DNA from 4 places in the Pantoea sp. C2G6 genome. Region 1 is predicted to be linked to each of the others. Evidence: predicted binding sites of a transcription regulator. Region 1 holds the regulator's gene; each other region holds the start of a gene.

Region 1 (3,663 bases):
GATGAACTGGCTGTGCGTCACCCACAGGCGCATATCTTTAAGATACTGGGCGTTGAAAGCGGGCTCCTGCATCGCCTGATTCAGCGAGTTAAACAGCGCGTTATGGGCCTGGTTGACCCTGATGCGCTGATAAGCCAGTTTTTCCGGCGACTGCTCCGCACCCAGCAACAGCCGCAGTGCATCCTGATAGGTCTCCAGCGCATCATGCGCGTTCTGCCGGAGCAGGCCGCTCTGCCACTGCGGCCACAGCCAGAGCATGCCGCCAAAGGCGATCAGGCAGCCCATCAGCGTATCCATCAGTCTCGGCAGCAGAAACTGCGCGCCGTTCAGCGACAGCAGTTGCAGTGAGTAGACCGCCGTCACCGTGAAGCCAATCATCGACCAGCCGTAGAACTGGCGGGTGAATCGATAGCTGATAAAGGTGATCGCCAGCATGATCAGCAGCACCAGCGACTCCGGCACCGCCAGACGCAGGGCGGCGGCCGCAATCACCAGGCCGGCGAAGGTGCCCAGCGCCCGGTGCTGGATGCGGACGCGGGTCGCGCCGTAGCCGTTCTGACTGACGAACATGATGGTCATCAGGATCCAGTAGGGTTTCGGGATGTTGAAGAACAGCGCCAGCGCGCTGCCGAGCATCAGCATCACCGCAAAGCGCGCGGCGGTGCGCAGGGCCGACGATCGCCAGGAGAGATAGCTGCGCAGTGCCGGTAACAGCGGCAGGCGGCGCTGACGGTCCGCCATCAGATCGCGCTGATAGAGCGGTTTCTGGGTGCGCAGTACCCGCGCGATGCGGTTGAAGTGATAGAGGCAGAAGTTACCGACCGGGTTGTCAGGGTGCTGGCGGGCGATCTTCTCCAGCGCGCCGAGCTGTTTATCCATCGCAAAGCGATCGGGCAACTGGTGATAGAGGATGTTATCCGCCAGCACCCGCAGTCGGGTTGAGATGGTTTTGGCGTTCCAGCGGATCACCGCTTCGGCATGGCTCTGCTCCACCAGCTTCTGCACTTCTTCCGGCTGATGCAGGCTGACCGAGATATGTTCCTGAAGGTCGAGTGCCACCTGAAAGGCGCGCGTCAGCCGTTTATGGCTGTGATCGCGATTGGCCGACAGCATATGCATCTGCTGATAGCAGGTGGTGATCAGATCGACCACTTTCTGCTGACGAGCCAGCAGCGGCGGCAGCGCTTTTTCCGGGTCGGTCAGCTGGGTGAGCAGGGTATATTTGGCGTCGCAGTAGTTAGCCAGCTCGCGATAGATCAGGCTTAGGCTCTCGCGCATCGGCTGTTCTTTCCACAGCCAGAACCAGAACCAGTTAAACAGCCCATACCAGAGCGTGCCGCCGATGTAGAGCAGCGGGGTGACATAGATGGGCATCCGGCCGACCAGGCTCAGGGTAAAGATAGCGGCGATTAGCGTGCCGGGCAGCAGGCGGCCATGCAGCGGGCTGATCTCACCGGTTACGCCGAGCAGCAGCGGCATGGCGAACAGGATCAACGGCAGCGGTATCGCATGCAGGGTAAGCCACTGAATCAGAAAGCTGCCGAGTGCGAACAGGCTGCCGCCAATAATCAGGCGTTTAAAGAAGCGCTTATGCGGGGTATCCAGACCGGCGATGTTGCAGCAGGCCGGCACTAAGGAGAACAGCAGACCTTTTTGCAGGTCGCCCGCCAGCCAGCCCAGCGCCACCGGCAGGCAGAGTACCAGCGTTTGCCGCAAGGCATAGTTGACTTCAGGATGGTAAATAATTCGACGCCACATTGGCTCAACACAAACAATAACGGCGTGATGTTGCCAGCACGCCGTGGATGACAGGAGTTAGCGGGTACCGTATACCACGATAGTTTTGCCGTGTGCGGAGATCAGGTTCTGATCTTCCAGCATCTTCAGAATGCGGCCCACGGTTTCACGTGAGCAACCCACAATCTGACCAATCTCCTGACGGGTGATTTTAATCTGCATCCCATCGGGGTGAGTCATCGCGTCGGGCTGCTTCGCCAGGTTGAGCAGGGTCTGCGCAATGCGTCCGGTGACGTCGAGGAAAGCGAGGTTACCTACTTTTTCCGACGTGACTTGCAGGCGACGTGCCATCTGCGAGGAGAGTCGCATCAGGATGTCGGGGTTGACCTGGATCAGCTGACGGAATTTCTTATAGGAGATTTCCGCCACTTCGCACGCGGTTTTAGCCCGTACCCAGGCGCTACGCTCCTGACCTTCTTCAAACAGGCCAAGCTCACCAATGAAGTCGCCCTGGTTCAGATAGGAAAGGATCATCTCTTTGCCTTCTTCATCTTTAATCAGAACCGCGACGGAACCTTTCACGATGTAGTAAAGCGTTTCTGCTTTTTCACCTTGATGAATCAGCGTACTTTTGGATGGATACTTATGAATATGGCAATGGGACAGGAACCATTCGAGTGTAGGGTCTGTTTGCGGTTTGCCGAGAACCATTCGCTATTATCCTCTGTTGTAATCGTGCCCAAAATACAGGGGGCAGTTTTCCCTGTCAGGCGATGAAAGCTTCAAGCGTTTCCTTTTCAGGAAATTATTCGGGCCGCATTCGGCGCAGTGCGCATCATTCTTCCCGGCTTCGCCATTGGGTGACGAAAAATATTTTCAGCACTGTTTGTAGCATAGCTTTTGCCGACTGTCTTGTGTTGTCTCGCTTCAGCTTGGGGTGGATTTCTCTGGATTGCTGTTTACCAGGCGAAAGCGTACTCTGACGACAAAACAGCGTATTCTGGAGCAAAAATCATGCAGGCAAGAGTGAAATGGGTAGAAGGGCTGACATTCCTCGGGGAATCTTCATCCGGCCATCAGATACTCATGGATGGAAATTCAGGTGATAAAGCGCCCAGCCCAATGGAGATGGTTCTGATGGCGGCGGGTGGTTGCAGTGCGATTGACGTGGTTTCAATTCTGCAAAAAGGCCGTCAGGATGTGGCTGATTGTGAAGTAAAACTGACCTCAGAACGTCGTGAAGAGGCGCCGCGAATCTTTACGCACATCAACCTGCATTTTATCGTCAGCGGCAAAGCGCTCCAGGATAAAGCGGTCTCACGCGCGGTGGATCTTTCTGCTGAAAAATATTGCTCGGTGGCCATCATGCTGGGCAAAGGCGTTACCATCACCCACAGCTATGAAGTGATTGAGTTGTAGTAACTGCAAGAGTCATTGCTGACCTGCTAACTTCACTTCCAGTATCTGATGCAGGTTGCTTCAAGACCGTGTCTGGGCAGGTAATCCGCTTTTAGACTGTGCCTGCGCAGAGAACCGGGTCAGATCGGAAAGTCGCAAAACCGCCATCCATGGCGTGCTCGGCCCGCGCGATTACGCACCTCATCCCTGAGGTGCGCCCGTTGCCGGGCCAACGCTTTGCGTTGTTCAAAAACGCTCCCGGCGTTTTTGTCCCAGGCGCGGGACGCTTTCCTCTTCTGACCCGGCTCCCTGCGCGTTGAGCGACGGCGTTGCGTTCAGGCCTACTCTGCTTTGGCTTTGTCATCAGTCCAATGGGCTATGACGGACCTCTTACTCAATGCGTTTCCCTTCCATCAGCCGCTTCACCAGCGGTCCCATGATCAGCTCCATCGCCAGACCCATTTTGCCGCCCGGCACCACCAGCGTATTGATGTGCGAGATAAACGAACCCTGCAACATCGCCAGCAG
Region 2 (3,663 bases), on a different contig from region 1:
AAGAAGCGGGCTTCCGCGTGGTGCCGCCAGCGGCGGTGCGTCAGGGTGCCTATATCGCCCGTAACACCGTGCTGATGCCTTCCTACGTCAACATCGGCGCATTCGTTGATGAAGGCACCATGGTAGACACCTGGGCGACCGTCGGCTCCTGTGCGCAGATCGGTAAAAACGTTCACCTCTCCGGCGGCGTCGGTATCGGTGGCGTACTGGAACCGCTTCAGGCTAACCCGACCATCATCGAAGATAACTGCTTTATCGGCGCGCGCTCTGAAATCGTTGAAGGGGTGATCGTGGAAGAAGGCTCGGTGATCTCCATGGGCGTTTACATCGGTCAGAGCACCAAAATCTACGATCGCGAAACCGGCGAAGTCCATTACGGTCGCGTGCCTGCCGGTTCGGTGGTGGTCTCCGGCAACCTGCCCTCTAAAGATGGCAGCTACAGCCTCTACTGCGCGGTGATTGTGAAAAAGGTGGATGCGAAAACCCTGGGCAAAACAGGTATCAACGAACTGCTGCGTACCATCGACTGATTTTGTGACGGGCTGGAAACCAGCCCGTCATCTTTTCTTTACACACATTCCCGAATAACATGCTTCGCGTCGCGAATTAACTGGTGCGTTTACATTTCAACCAGGTCATAATCCGCGCCAGTTAAATCCTGTCGCGCAATGTTCATCCCGCTTATTTGTGGCTAAAGTTATCGGACGTCATGAACAAGACTGCGCGCTTCTCACTTTATGATGGAAACAACGCTATGTATGACAATCTGAAAAGTTTAGGTATCAGCAACCCGGATGACATTGACCGCTACAGCCTGCGTCAGGAAGCCAACAACGACATTCTGAAGATCTATTTCCGCAAAGATAAAGGCGAGTTTTTCGCCAAGAGCGTTAAATTTAAATATCCGCGCCAGCGCAAAACCGTGGTTGCCGATCACGCGACTCAGGGCTACAAAGAAGTGCAGGAGATCAGCCCGAATCTGCGTTATGTGATCGATGAGCTGGACCAGATTTGCCAGCGCGATCAGGTTGAAGTGGATCTGAAACGCAAAATCCTTGACGATCTGCGTCATCTGGAGAGCGTGGTTTCCCACAAGATAACCGAAATTGAATCGGATCTGGAAAAACTGACCCGCAACGGGCGTTAATTTTCATGCCGACAGCGAAGGCCAGCACTGCTGGCCTTTTTTATGCCGCCCGCTTCCCCTCTCAGCCCTGCTCATCCAGCTGTAACGCCACATAGAGCAGCAGCCGATCGTCAAAATGGCCAAGATTGAGCCCGGTCAGTTCAGAAATCCGGTTAAGCCGATACTCCAGCGTATTGCGATGGATAAACAGCGCCCGCGCGGTGGCGCTCGGCTGGACGTTATGGGTGAACCAGGCGATCAGCGTGCGGCGCAGTAAGCCGTTGCTGTCCATACTCCTGAGCTTCGCCAGCGGCCGGGCCAGCTCATTGGCCTGCCAGCCGCCGCGCAGGCTGTCGAGCAGCACCGGCAGCACCAGATCCTGATAAAAATAGCTGCGCAGGTCGGGCATTCGCTGTTTGCCGACCATCATGGTGGTCCGGGCGGTGCGGTAGGAACGGGCGATGCTGCCGGGACCGGTAAAGAAGTTGCCCAGCGCGATACGCATCCGCAAATGGCCGCTCTCTTTCATCCGTTGCAGGAGCTGTTCAACCCGGCGGCGATGCTCCTCCTGATCGTAACGGCCATGCCCGTTCAGCGCCGGTTTCAGCACCACCATTTCCGTCAGGGAAACGATGGCGATCAGATTGTCCCGTTCCGGCGTGGTCAGCAGAGTTTGCAGCTGTTGCAGTTCTGACATCGCGCTGTCGACGCCGAGCTGCCCGCTATCCACCTCCACCACCGCCACCACCCGTGGCTGATTGAGATCGATGCCGAGTCGCTGCGCCCATTCGGTCAGCTGGGGCGACAGGGTATCGCTGCGGATCAGATTCAGCACCAGCTCTTCCCGCAGGCGGCTATCCTGCGCCAGCATATGCAGCAGCCTCGCCTGCTCCAGCATCATCTCCGCCGTCATGCAGACCAGCTCGCCATAGTGACGCAGCGCCAGCGGCTCGCCGGTCAGACCGATTACGCCGACAATATCGCCATCAATGCGCAGCGGCAGATTAATGCCGGGCCGCACACCATGCAGATGTTTAGCGACGGCCTCATCAATATCCACCACCCGCCCCTGAGAGAGCACCAGCAGCGCGCCTTCGTGCAATTCCCCAATACGCTCGCGATCGCCGCTGCCGATAATCCGGCCGCGCGCATCCATCACATTGACATTGCTGTCAATAATTTTCATGGTGCGCGCCACAATATCCTGCGCCAGTCGGGCATCAAGATGATAGGTAGCCATCCATTACTCCTGAAGTGAGGGGGGGAGAAACAGAATACGCATGCACCGCATCCAGAACATTGTGCAATTGCACAGAGGAGGACGGACTTTTGCTGAATTTGCGGTCAGCATCACACTCTGGCCGCTGCGGTTAGCCGCATAAAAAAGGCGGACCGGAGTCCGCCTGAAAGTTAAGGGGTTGCGCTTACTGCATCAGCAGATAGATGCTGCTGTCACCGCGTTTCACGTTCAGCGCCAGCACGGAAGGCTTAGCGTCGAGGATTTTACGCAGCTCGCCCAGGTTGGTGACAGGCTGCTGGTTGACGCCCTGAATCACATCGCCCTTCTTCAGACCGATGCGCGCGGCGGCACTGCCCGCTTTCACGTTATCTACGCGCACGCCTTTATCGCCGGTTTCGACATTGCTGAGATCGGCGCCTTCAATGCCGGTGTAGATAGTGGCAGACTGCACTTTCGCCTGGCTGCTCTGCTGCAACTGAACAGAGACATCCAGCGGCTTGCCGTCACGCAGCAGGCCAAGTTTCAGGCTGGTGCCAATCGGCAGTGAACCCACTTCCGCACGCAGCGAAGCAAAGCTGCTAAGCGGTTTGCCGTTCATCGAGACGATCACGTCACCCGCTTTAATCCCGGCTTTCGCCGCGGCGGAGTTTGGCAGCACCTGGCTGACAAAGGCACCGCGCTGCGCGTCGACTTTCATCGCTTTCGCCAGCTCAGAGTTAAGCTCGGTGCCCATCACGCCCAGCTCGCCGCGTTTCACCTGACCAAACTCCACCATCTGCGCCGTCAGGTTTTTGACCATGTTGCTTGGGATAGCAAAGCCGATACCGATGTTGCCGCCGTCCGGGGCCAGAATCGCGGTATTGATACCGATCAGCTCGCCGTTGAGGTTGACCAGCGCGCCACCCGAGTTACCCCGGTTAATCGCCGCATCGGTCTGGATAAAGTTTTCATAGTTTTCTACATTCAGACCGCTGCGTCCCAGCGCGGAGACGATCCCTGAAGTCACGGTTTCGCCCAGGCCATAAGGGTTACCGATCGCCACGGTGTAGTCGCCCACCCGCAGGTTGTCCGAGTCGGCAATTTTAACCGCGGTCAGGTTTTTAGCATCTTTGAGCTGAATCAGCGCAATATCGGAACTCGGATCTTTGCCGATCACTTTGGCGTCATAGCGACGGCCGTCGCTCAGCTGCACCTGAATCTTGGTGGCGTTATTCACCACGTGGTTGTTGGTGACCACATAGCCTTTTTCGGCGTTGATGATCACACCCGATCCCAGCGCGCGGAATTTCTCCTGCTG
Region 3 (3,663 bases), on a different contig from region 1:
AACGTCCAGTTTTTGTCGTAGAAATAGGTGGTGCCGAGCGCGATGCGGTAGGCATCGTGGTAGCTTTCATCTTTATAGAACAGCGTCTGCCCGTTGGAACCGGTCGCTTTCAGCTCCTGGAACTGGCTCCAGCTGGTGTAAGCCATGCTGTAGTGAACCGCCCACTGCGGCGCCACTTTATGCCAGCCCGACACTTCCCACATCTCCGGCAGATTCAGGGTTAACGCACCCGGAATGGTGGTGCCATTGGTACCAAAAGGCACGCCCGATACTTCCGGGTTATTCACCGCATTCAGCCGGGAAGAGAGATTACTTTTGTAATCACCATCAAAGTCGACTTTCACTTCCGAACGATAGGTAAAGCCGAAGCGGTTATTTTCATCCACTTCATACAGGATACCGGCGTTCCAGCCGTAGCCCCACTCATCACCTTTCAGGTGGGCAACCTGGGTATCGGCCGGAACGCCCAACCTTGCGCCAGATTCGCCCGCGTAACGCTCAATCTTCGCTTTGGCGTAAACCGCGTCAAAACCCACCCCGACACTGAAATGCTCATTCAGCCGGTAAGCGGTGCTGAGATTAAAATTGCCGGTCATCAGGTCAGTTTTACCGCCATAACCACCGGCGGTATAACCATTATTAAACTCTGTTGCTAAGCCGTAGTTGGACGTGGCAGACGCGCCAATCCACCACTGATCGTTAATAGGCTGAACGTAATGGATGTTTGGCACCCACTGATTCGGGGCAATATTGCTGGCATCCAGACTGCGGCCGCTCGGGCTGCGACCACTGATATTCACATCCGGGTCGATATAGACCGCCCCGATGGAAAACGCCGGACGATCCATTAACGCCATCGTCGCCGGGTTACGGCTGGCTGACGCTGCCGTATCGCCCATTGCGCCTTCGCCTGAATATGCGCGACCTAAACCAATCGTAGAAAATTCATTTAACTGAAACCCAGCTGCGTAAACGTGTGAAGAAACAAGCGCTATTGCAGCTGCCACGGCTGACTTTGCAAACAGGTTTTTATGGTTCATGACCACAACCTCATGTGAATTATTATTTAACGCTATAACGTCGCGTAACAAAGGACGGCGGATTGTAGGGACTGATGTAAAACGCACATATCAGACCAGTGCGGAGAGTATAGGTCCGACCTGTGTGCATGTTGCAATATTGTTTTTAAAATATTTCAGGGTTGATCGCTTAAAATTCGATCTGCATAACAAAACTGCCCTGATTCTGCACAGCATACCGATTCCAGTTTGTTCTGGATCAATTTTTATTGTGATATTCGTCGCTTAGCGCCGGGTTCGTGGCGCATTGCCAGGCCAGCGGGTAAAATTCTGGTCGTAAAATTGCTCATCACCCCCAGATTGCTGGTCAGGAGAATAAAATGACTGATGCCATTAAAAAATGCAGTGCGACGGAAACCGCAGCCTGTTGTTGTGTCGATGTCGGCACCGTAATGGATAACACCGATTGCACCGCCAGCTGGTCAGAGTGGTTTGCCCGCCGTGCCGATGCCGAGGCTAAATTAGCGCAGCTGACCCAACGGGCGCGTGAGGTGGAATCAGAACCCTGTCTGATTGAGTCGCGCTTCAGCGAGGTGGACCATGGCGTGCAGCTGGATATCGATTTTACCTTCAGCTGTCAGGCTGAAACCCTGATTTTTCAGCTCGGTTTGCGCTAAATTCCTCAACGCCGCTTTCACTGCGGCGTTTTTCATTTTCGTGTTTCTCTTCGCACTTTTTCCTTTCCGGTATTGGCGGCTCACCCGCTTGTGGTTAACACTGATCAGGTCAGACCTCTTCAGGCAATGATGCCACAGCCCCGACCACAGGTGAGAACAATGAGTAAAGCGCAGCCGCTGCTGACACGTGAGGGTGAACGCATCGCCATCACCCACGGATTACGCACCCCTTTTCTCCGCCAGGCGACCGGCTTTCATGGCATTCCGGCCGTTGAGCTGGGACGAATGGTGGTCAGTGAACTTATGGCGCGCAGCGAACTGCCGGTTGAGGTGATAGAACAGCTGGTGTTTGGCCAGGTCGTGCAGATGCCGGAAGCGCCTAATATCGCAAGAGAAATTGTACTGAGCAGCGGGCTGAGTGTGCATACCGACGCCTACAGCGTCAGCCGCGCCTGCGCCACCAGTTTTCAGGCCGTCGCTAATCTGGCAGAAAGCCTGCTGGCAGGCACGGTCTCGGCGGGCATCGCCGGGGGCGCGGACTCCTCCTCTGTGCTGCCAATTGGCGTCAGTAAAACCCTGGCGCGGGCGCTGGTCGATCTCAACAAAGCCCGCACTCTCGGGCAGAAATTCCAGATACTGCGTCGTCTGCGTCCGCGCGACCTGTTACCGGTGCCGCCTGCGGTGGCGGAATACTCCACTGGCCTGCGGATGGGCGACACGGCTGAGCAGATGGCGAAGAGCCACAGTATCAGCCGCGAGGCGCAGGATGCGCTGGCGCTGCGTTCCCATCAGCGCGCCGCCAAAGCCTGGCAATCCGGGGTACTGAATCAGGAAGTGATGCCAGCCTTTGTGCCGCCGTGGAAAGCCGCCATTGCCCAGGACAATAACGTGCGTATGGAGGCGAAAGCGGAAGATTACGCCCGGCTGCGTCCGGCGTTTGATCGGCAGCACGGCAGTGTGACCGCCGCCAACAGTACGCCGCTGACCGATGGCGCGGCGGCGGTGATATTAATGCGCGAAGGACGCGCCCGCGAACTGGGCATCCGGCCGCTGGGCTATCTGCGCAGCTACGCTTTTACCGCGATTGCGGTACAGCAGGATATGCTGCTGGGACCAGCTTACGCCTCTCCGCTGGCGCTGGATCGTGCCGGACTGACGCTGGCCGACCTGACGCTGATCGACATGCATGAAGCCTTTGCCGCCCAGACCCTGAGTAACCTTCAGCTGTTTCGTGATGAACGTTTTGCCCGCGAGGTGCTGAATCGTCCTCATGCGCTGGGTGAAGTCAACGAAGAGCGCTTTAACGTGCTGGGCGGATCGATCGCCTATGGTCATCCTTTTGCCGCCACGGGCGCACGGATGATCACTCAGACGCTCAATGAATTGCGGCGGCGCGGCGGCGGGTTAGGGCTGGTTACCGCCTGCGCGGCGGGCGGTCTGGGTGCGGCAATGGTTCTGGAGGCCGAATAATGGAACAGAATGCCTTTCAATTAAAGATGCGACTCGATCACGTTGGCATCATTACTATCGACGTGCCCGGCGAGAAGATGAACACCCTGAAAGCGGAATTCGCTGAACAGATCACCGCCATCATTGCCGAAGCACGCCGCGACCCGCAGCTGGCGGGGCTGGTGCTGATTTCCGGCAAAGCGGATAACTTTATTGCCGGTGCGGACATCAGCATGATCGATCGCTGCCAGAGCGCACAGGAAGCGGAAGCGCTGGCCAGGCAGGGGCAGGAGGTAATGGCGGCGCTTGACGCACTGCCATTCCCGGTGGTGGCGGCAATCCACGGAGCCTGTCTCGGTGGCGGCCTGGAGCTGGCGCTGGCCTGCGATGCGCGGATCTGTTCGCTGGATGATAAAACCCGTCTCGGCCTGCCGGAAGTGCAGCTTGGCTTACTGCCCGGCTCCGGTGGCACTCAGCGCTTACCCCGTTTGATCGGGGTGCAGCAGGCGCTGCCGCTG
Region 4 (3,663 bases), 210 kb from region 1:
TATCCTGGCGACTTAAAACAAGGAGTGCTTGCTTCAATCACTTCAGAAACATGGCATGGAGTCTCCTATGACCATTAACGCTTACCCTGCTAAAAATATTTTCCTGGAGAAGGGTGTTAAGTCATGCCTGAACACGCTCCCAGTGAAAACCAATAAATTAAACGACTATTTATTCCTGCTGCTTAACAAAAAAACCATTAGTGAGATTATTGCCGGAAGGATTATAGAAAACACCCCTCATTACCGGGTTTTCATACTGACTCAGGAACAGTTTATGCCCTTAGCATTGTACTATTTAAATGCCCACCCAGGAAAAGTATCGATTTTAAGCAGTGAGCATAAAAGCGCAGATAAGTCTGCGTCTGTCTGTTTTACTACGTCAATAAATCATTTAAAAGAGATCTCTCCAATCACGCCAGGGGAGTACCGGGCCCTGGAATTATCACTCAACAACATGAAAATTTACGCACAGTATGAGAGGGCAAGAAGAAAAACCTTCTACTACCAGAGGTTGAGCGCGCTGAAAAAGATAGGATTAAGAAAGATAAACTCTCTTTTTGTTTAAACAGGAGAGGAGTGTATGAAACTGAGTAATGTTATTGCATAAGTCAGGAGCTTCAGCGAATGACTATCTGTGGTCAATTGAACTTTCCACTACCCAATCATTATTATCCCGTATGAAAATGAAACAGCCCTGATCTTCAGATTGATGGATAGAAACCACTAAAAAATCCGCTGGAAAAATGACATCTGAACAAATGAGAGGTTTCAAATAGCAAAATAACCTCTCTCTCACCTTGTCGGATGCCAATAACCTCTGATGATTAAATTTAATAGAAGTTAATAAAAACGAACTCGACCTGATTAATGCACTGTTTTACTTTTTCTTTGCGCCAATCACGGCGCTATAAGGAGAAACATATGAAGAACGTCAATCCATTAAAAAAAGATTGTGCTGGTTAGTGATGACCACTATTTTATCTCTGGATTTATCGAATTAGCAAAACTGCAAGGCATCGAGTGTGAGCATGTGACAACGCGCGATTATCCTGCCATCCTGCATTTCAGAGGAACGGTATTGATTGACCTTGTTTCCTGGTATAAATCCAGCAGCCTGGACTATTCACCTCTGGTCTGGCCGCATGAGAAAAATCCAGGTGCCGGATTGATCACCTCTTGCAAGAGGCAGGAAAAGATCATTGATTTAATCTGCAATGACTGTTTTAAACTAGACAGGAAAAGCACTCCCGGTGAGATTAAAAAGCTCTTTTGCAGTGATGCATTACCTCACTACAACAACGAATATGACAAACTCACCCCTCGCGAAAGTGAAATCCTTACGATGAGGTTATCCGGTATGGGGGCAAAGAAAATCGCCTTACTGCTCCAGATAGAAGTCAAAACGGTTTATGCCCATCTTTACGCTATTCTGGTGAAGTCAGGATGCAGAAGCCTGATTGGTTTTTATGCGCTCGCCCTTCCGCTTACCGAGCTTATTTTCAGGATGGATTCAGCTCAAAATAATAGGCAGAATTAAAAGATAATCACATCACGCAGGTAAATTAAGCCAATTTCCCTTGCCTTGTGTAATATCACTATTATGCGTCCTGTGCAGTGCCGGCAGGGCGCATTTTGTTCAGTTGCTAAGACGGTGCTATTGCGATGCAGGCCCGGATTCCCGCTTCTTAAAGAGACGCTCAGCTTAATGCTGTTTGAGGATTCATCTCAGAGCAGCAATGAACAAGGAGTTAGCGAGTTGCCCGTACCGCCCTGCTTACACCTGCTAAACATCACAACAGGCGTATAACGCACGTATGCAACACAGGCGCGATTTTAACACCGACCCATAACGGCGAAACCTGAATAGCAGTAACAAAAAGGAGGCAGCGGAAGCGCAAAAACGCGGTGTTGAATCAGCGAGAGTAAAAGCAGAAAAGTGATAATCACCGGTCGATCCCTGACCGCGATTATCGAGGGTTTCCTGCGGGGTGCTTAGTACATGGCACCCGGCGGTACGTGTTTGAAGGTCTCGACGTAGGCGCGGAACACGTGTTTGAAAATGCGTTTCATGTGATACCTGTTTCAAATTTAGTTGAAGAAATACCGAAAAAGTATAACTTCTGTGCGTTTTCACAGCAATAAAATTTGAAGCAGATCACATTTTTTTGCTTTTTACAGGCAACTGCCCTAGGCGGTATAGCCGAGATGCTGCAACAGAATGGTGGAACCTACCGCGATTAACACCACGCCGCCCAGGATCTCTGCCCATTTGCCCAGTACCGGGCCGATAAAGCGTCCCACCAGTACGCCGGTGGTCGCCATCACGGTGGTGGCCGCACCGATGGTCAGTGCCGTGGTAATAATATTCACCTGCAAAAAGGCCAGACCGACGCCCACTGCCAGCGCATCAAGGCTGGTTGCTACCGCCGTGGTAGCCAGCACGACGAAGCCGTGGCTTTGCGGTGCTTCACAGGGTTCTGTCGCCGCGGTTTTGCGGAAGCCTTCCATCATCATGCGGCCGCCAAGGAATGCCAGCAGAATAAAGGCGATCCAGTGGTCCCACGCCATAATGTAGCGACTGGCAGCCAGGCCAAGCGCCCAGCCAATCAGCGGCGTCAGCGCTTCGATAGAGCCGAAAATCAGACCGGTGCGTAGCGCTTCTTTAAAGCCAGGACGATGCAGCGTCGCGCCTTTGCCCAGAGCGGCAGCGAACGCATCCATCGACATACCCAGCGCAAGAATTAAAGTGGCAATAAAGGTCATGATTTATTCACCTGGGGCGAAAAAGCGGCAATCCACGCTGTATTCACCACACAAAGTGTTCAGTTATGAAAAAGTGCGCGCAGTCTACCATGCAACCCGCGAGATAAAAAGACAGTAAAATCATGGATTTAAGTATAGCAAAGGCTATAACTCTTATCTTCCGCTATGAATTGCGCTAAGTCGATGGCGACAAAGCCTTTTCTTCCCGCTGGGCAGGCGTGGGAACCGCCAGTTTTAGCGGTTGCGCTGCAATCGTTGATTGAACCCTGTCGCCGATTACCGGAAAATGCCCGGCTGATAAATATGGGATGCCGGTGATGACTAACCCTTTCGAATCGTTAATTGTGCCTGGCGGCATTCTGCTGCTGGCCTTTCTGTCCGCCCTGCTGCTGCCCGCGCCCGCCTTTAGCGTTGCGGTAGCGCAGCAGCTGTTGCAGATGTTCCACTTGCAGGATCTGAATCAGCTCTACACGGTGGTGTTTTGCGTCTGGTTTTTGCTGCTGGGTACGCTGGAGTTTTTTGTGATCCGCTTTGTCTGGCGGCGCTGGTTCAGAACCTGAGGCTGCGCGTTTAATCGCCGATGCCGCCGGGGCTGAAAGTCCCCGGACGAACAGCTTTTGAGCAGTGCGCAGGCCGGATGGAGGCCGCCCGTTCGGTAGTAATAAATCTGAAAAAGGTGGCCAGGCCGGGTCAGTCAGCCATAAGTGAAAGCGATGCGAACAGGCTGTCTCGCGCATTTTACCACTTACAAAAATGTAACATTATTTTTACACAGACCGGCATCTGGCCCGGCTGATTACTCTTTGCACTATTCCTCACCCACAGATAAACCCTTAAAATTCATCCAATTAAATAATTCCTCTGCTTTACCATTCCTCCGTCCGTTGCACCAGCATGGCG

What was found. The regulator CRP, encoded in region 1, controls carbon source genes, mostly activating them, when cyclic AMP is high. The targets are predictions, from matches to a motif close to ATGTGANNNNNNTCACAT.
Region 2: the regulator CRP is predicted to act here: its motif matches at 2,465-2,482, upstream of ACCW71_RS11940 (CdaR family transcriptional regulator).
Region 3: the regulator CRP is predicted to act here: its motif matches at 1,289-1,306, upstream of ACCW71_RS03835 (YfcZ/YiiS family protein).
Region 4: the regulator CRP is predicted to act here: its motif matches at 2,144-2,161, upstream of azuC (stress response protein AzuC).

The regions. Positions count from the first base shown of each region.
Region 1 covers NZ_JBGMNJ010000005.1:19,758-23,420, reverse strand. The annotation lists gene ACCW71_RS08845 (YccS/YhfK family putative transporter) at 1-1,758, opposite strand, end outside; gene crp (cAMP-activated global transcriptional regulator CRP) at 1,816-2,448, opposite strand; gene ACCW71_RS08835 (OsmC family protein) at 2,752-3,156, shown strand; gene ACCW71_RS08830 (phosphoribulokinase) at 3,526-3,663, opposite strand, start outside.
Region 2 covers NZ_JBGMNJ010000007.1:191,363-195,025, reverse strand. The annotation lists gene dapD (2,3,4,5-tetrahydropyridine-2,6-dicarboxylate N-succinyltransferase) at 1-530, shown strand, start outside; gene ACCW71_RS11945 (DUF3461 family protein) at 755-1,147, shown strand; gene ACCW71_RS11940 (CdaR family transcriptional regulator) at 1,209-2,366, opposite strand; gene degP (serine endoprotease DegP) at 2,551-3,663, opposite strand, start outside.
Region 3 covers NZ_JBGMNJ010000002.1:55,320-58,982, forward strand. The annotation lists gene fadL (long-chain fatty acid transporter FadL) at 1-1,040, opposite strand, end outside; gene ACCW71_RS03835 (YfcZ/YiiS family protein) at 1,400-1,696, shown strand; gene fadI (acetyl-CoA C-acyltransferase FadI) at 1,856-3,166, shown strand; gene fadJ (fatty acid oxidation complex subunit alpha FadJ) at 3,166-3,663, shown strand, end outside.
Region 4 covers NZ_JBGMNJ010000005.1:232,262-235,924, forward strand. The annotation lists gene ACCW71_RS09750 (hypothetical protein) at 68-565, shown strand; gene ACCW71_RS09755 (helix-turn-helix domain-containing protein) at 953-1,537, shown strand; gene azuC (stress response protein AzuC) at 1,993-2,070, opposite strand; gene mntP (manganese efflux pump MntP) at 2,188-2,763, opposite strand; gene ACCW71_RS09770 (DUF1158 domain-containing protein) at 3,081-3,323, shown strand.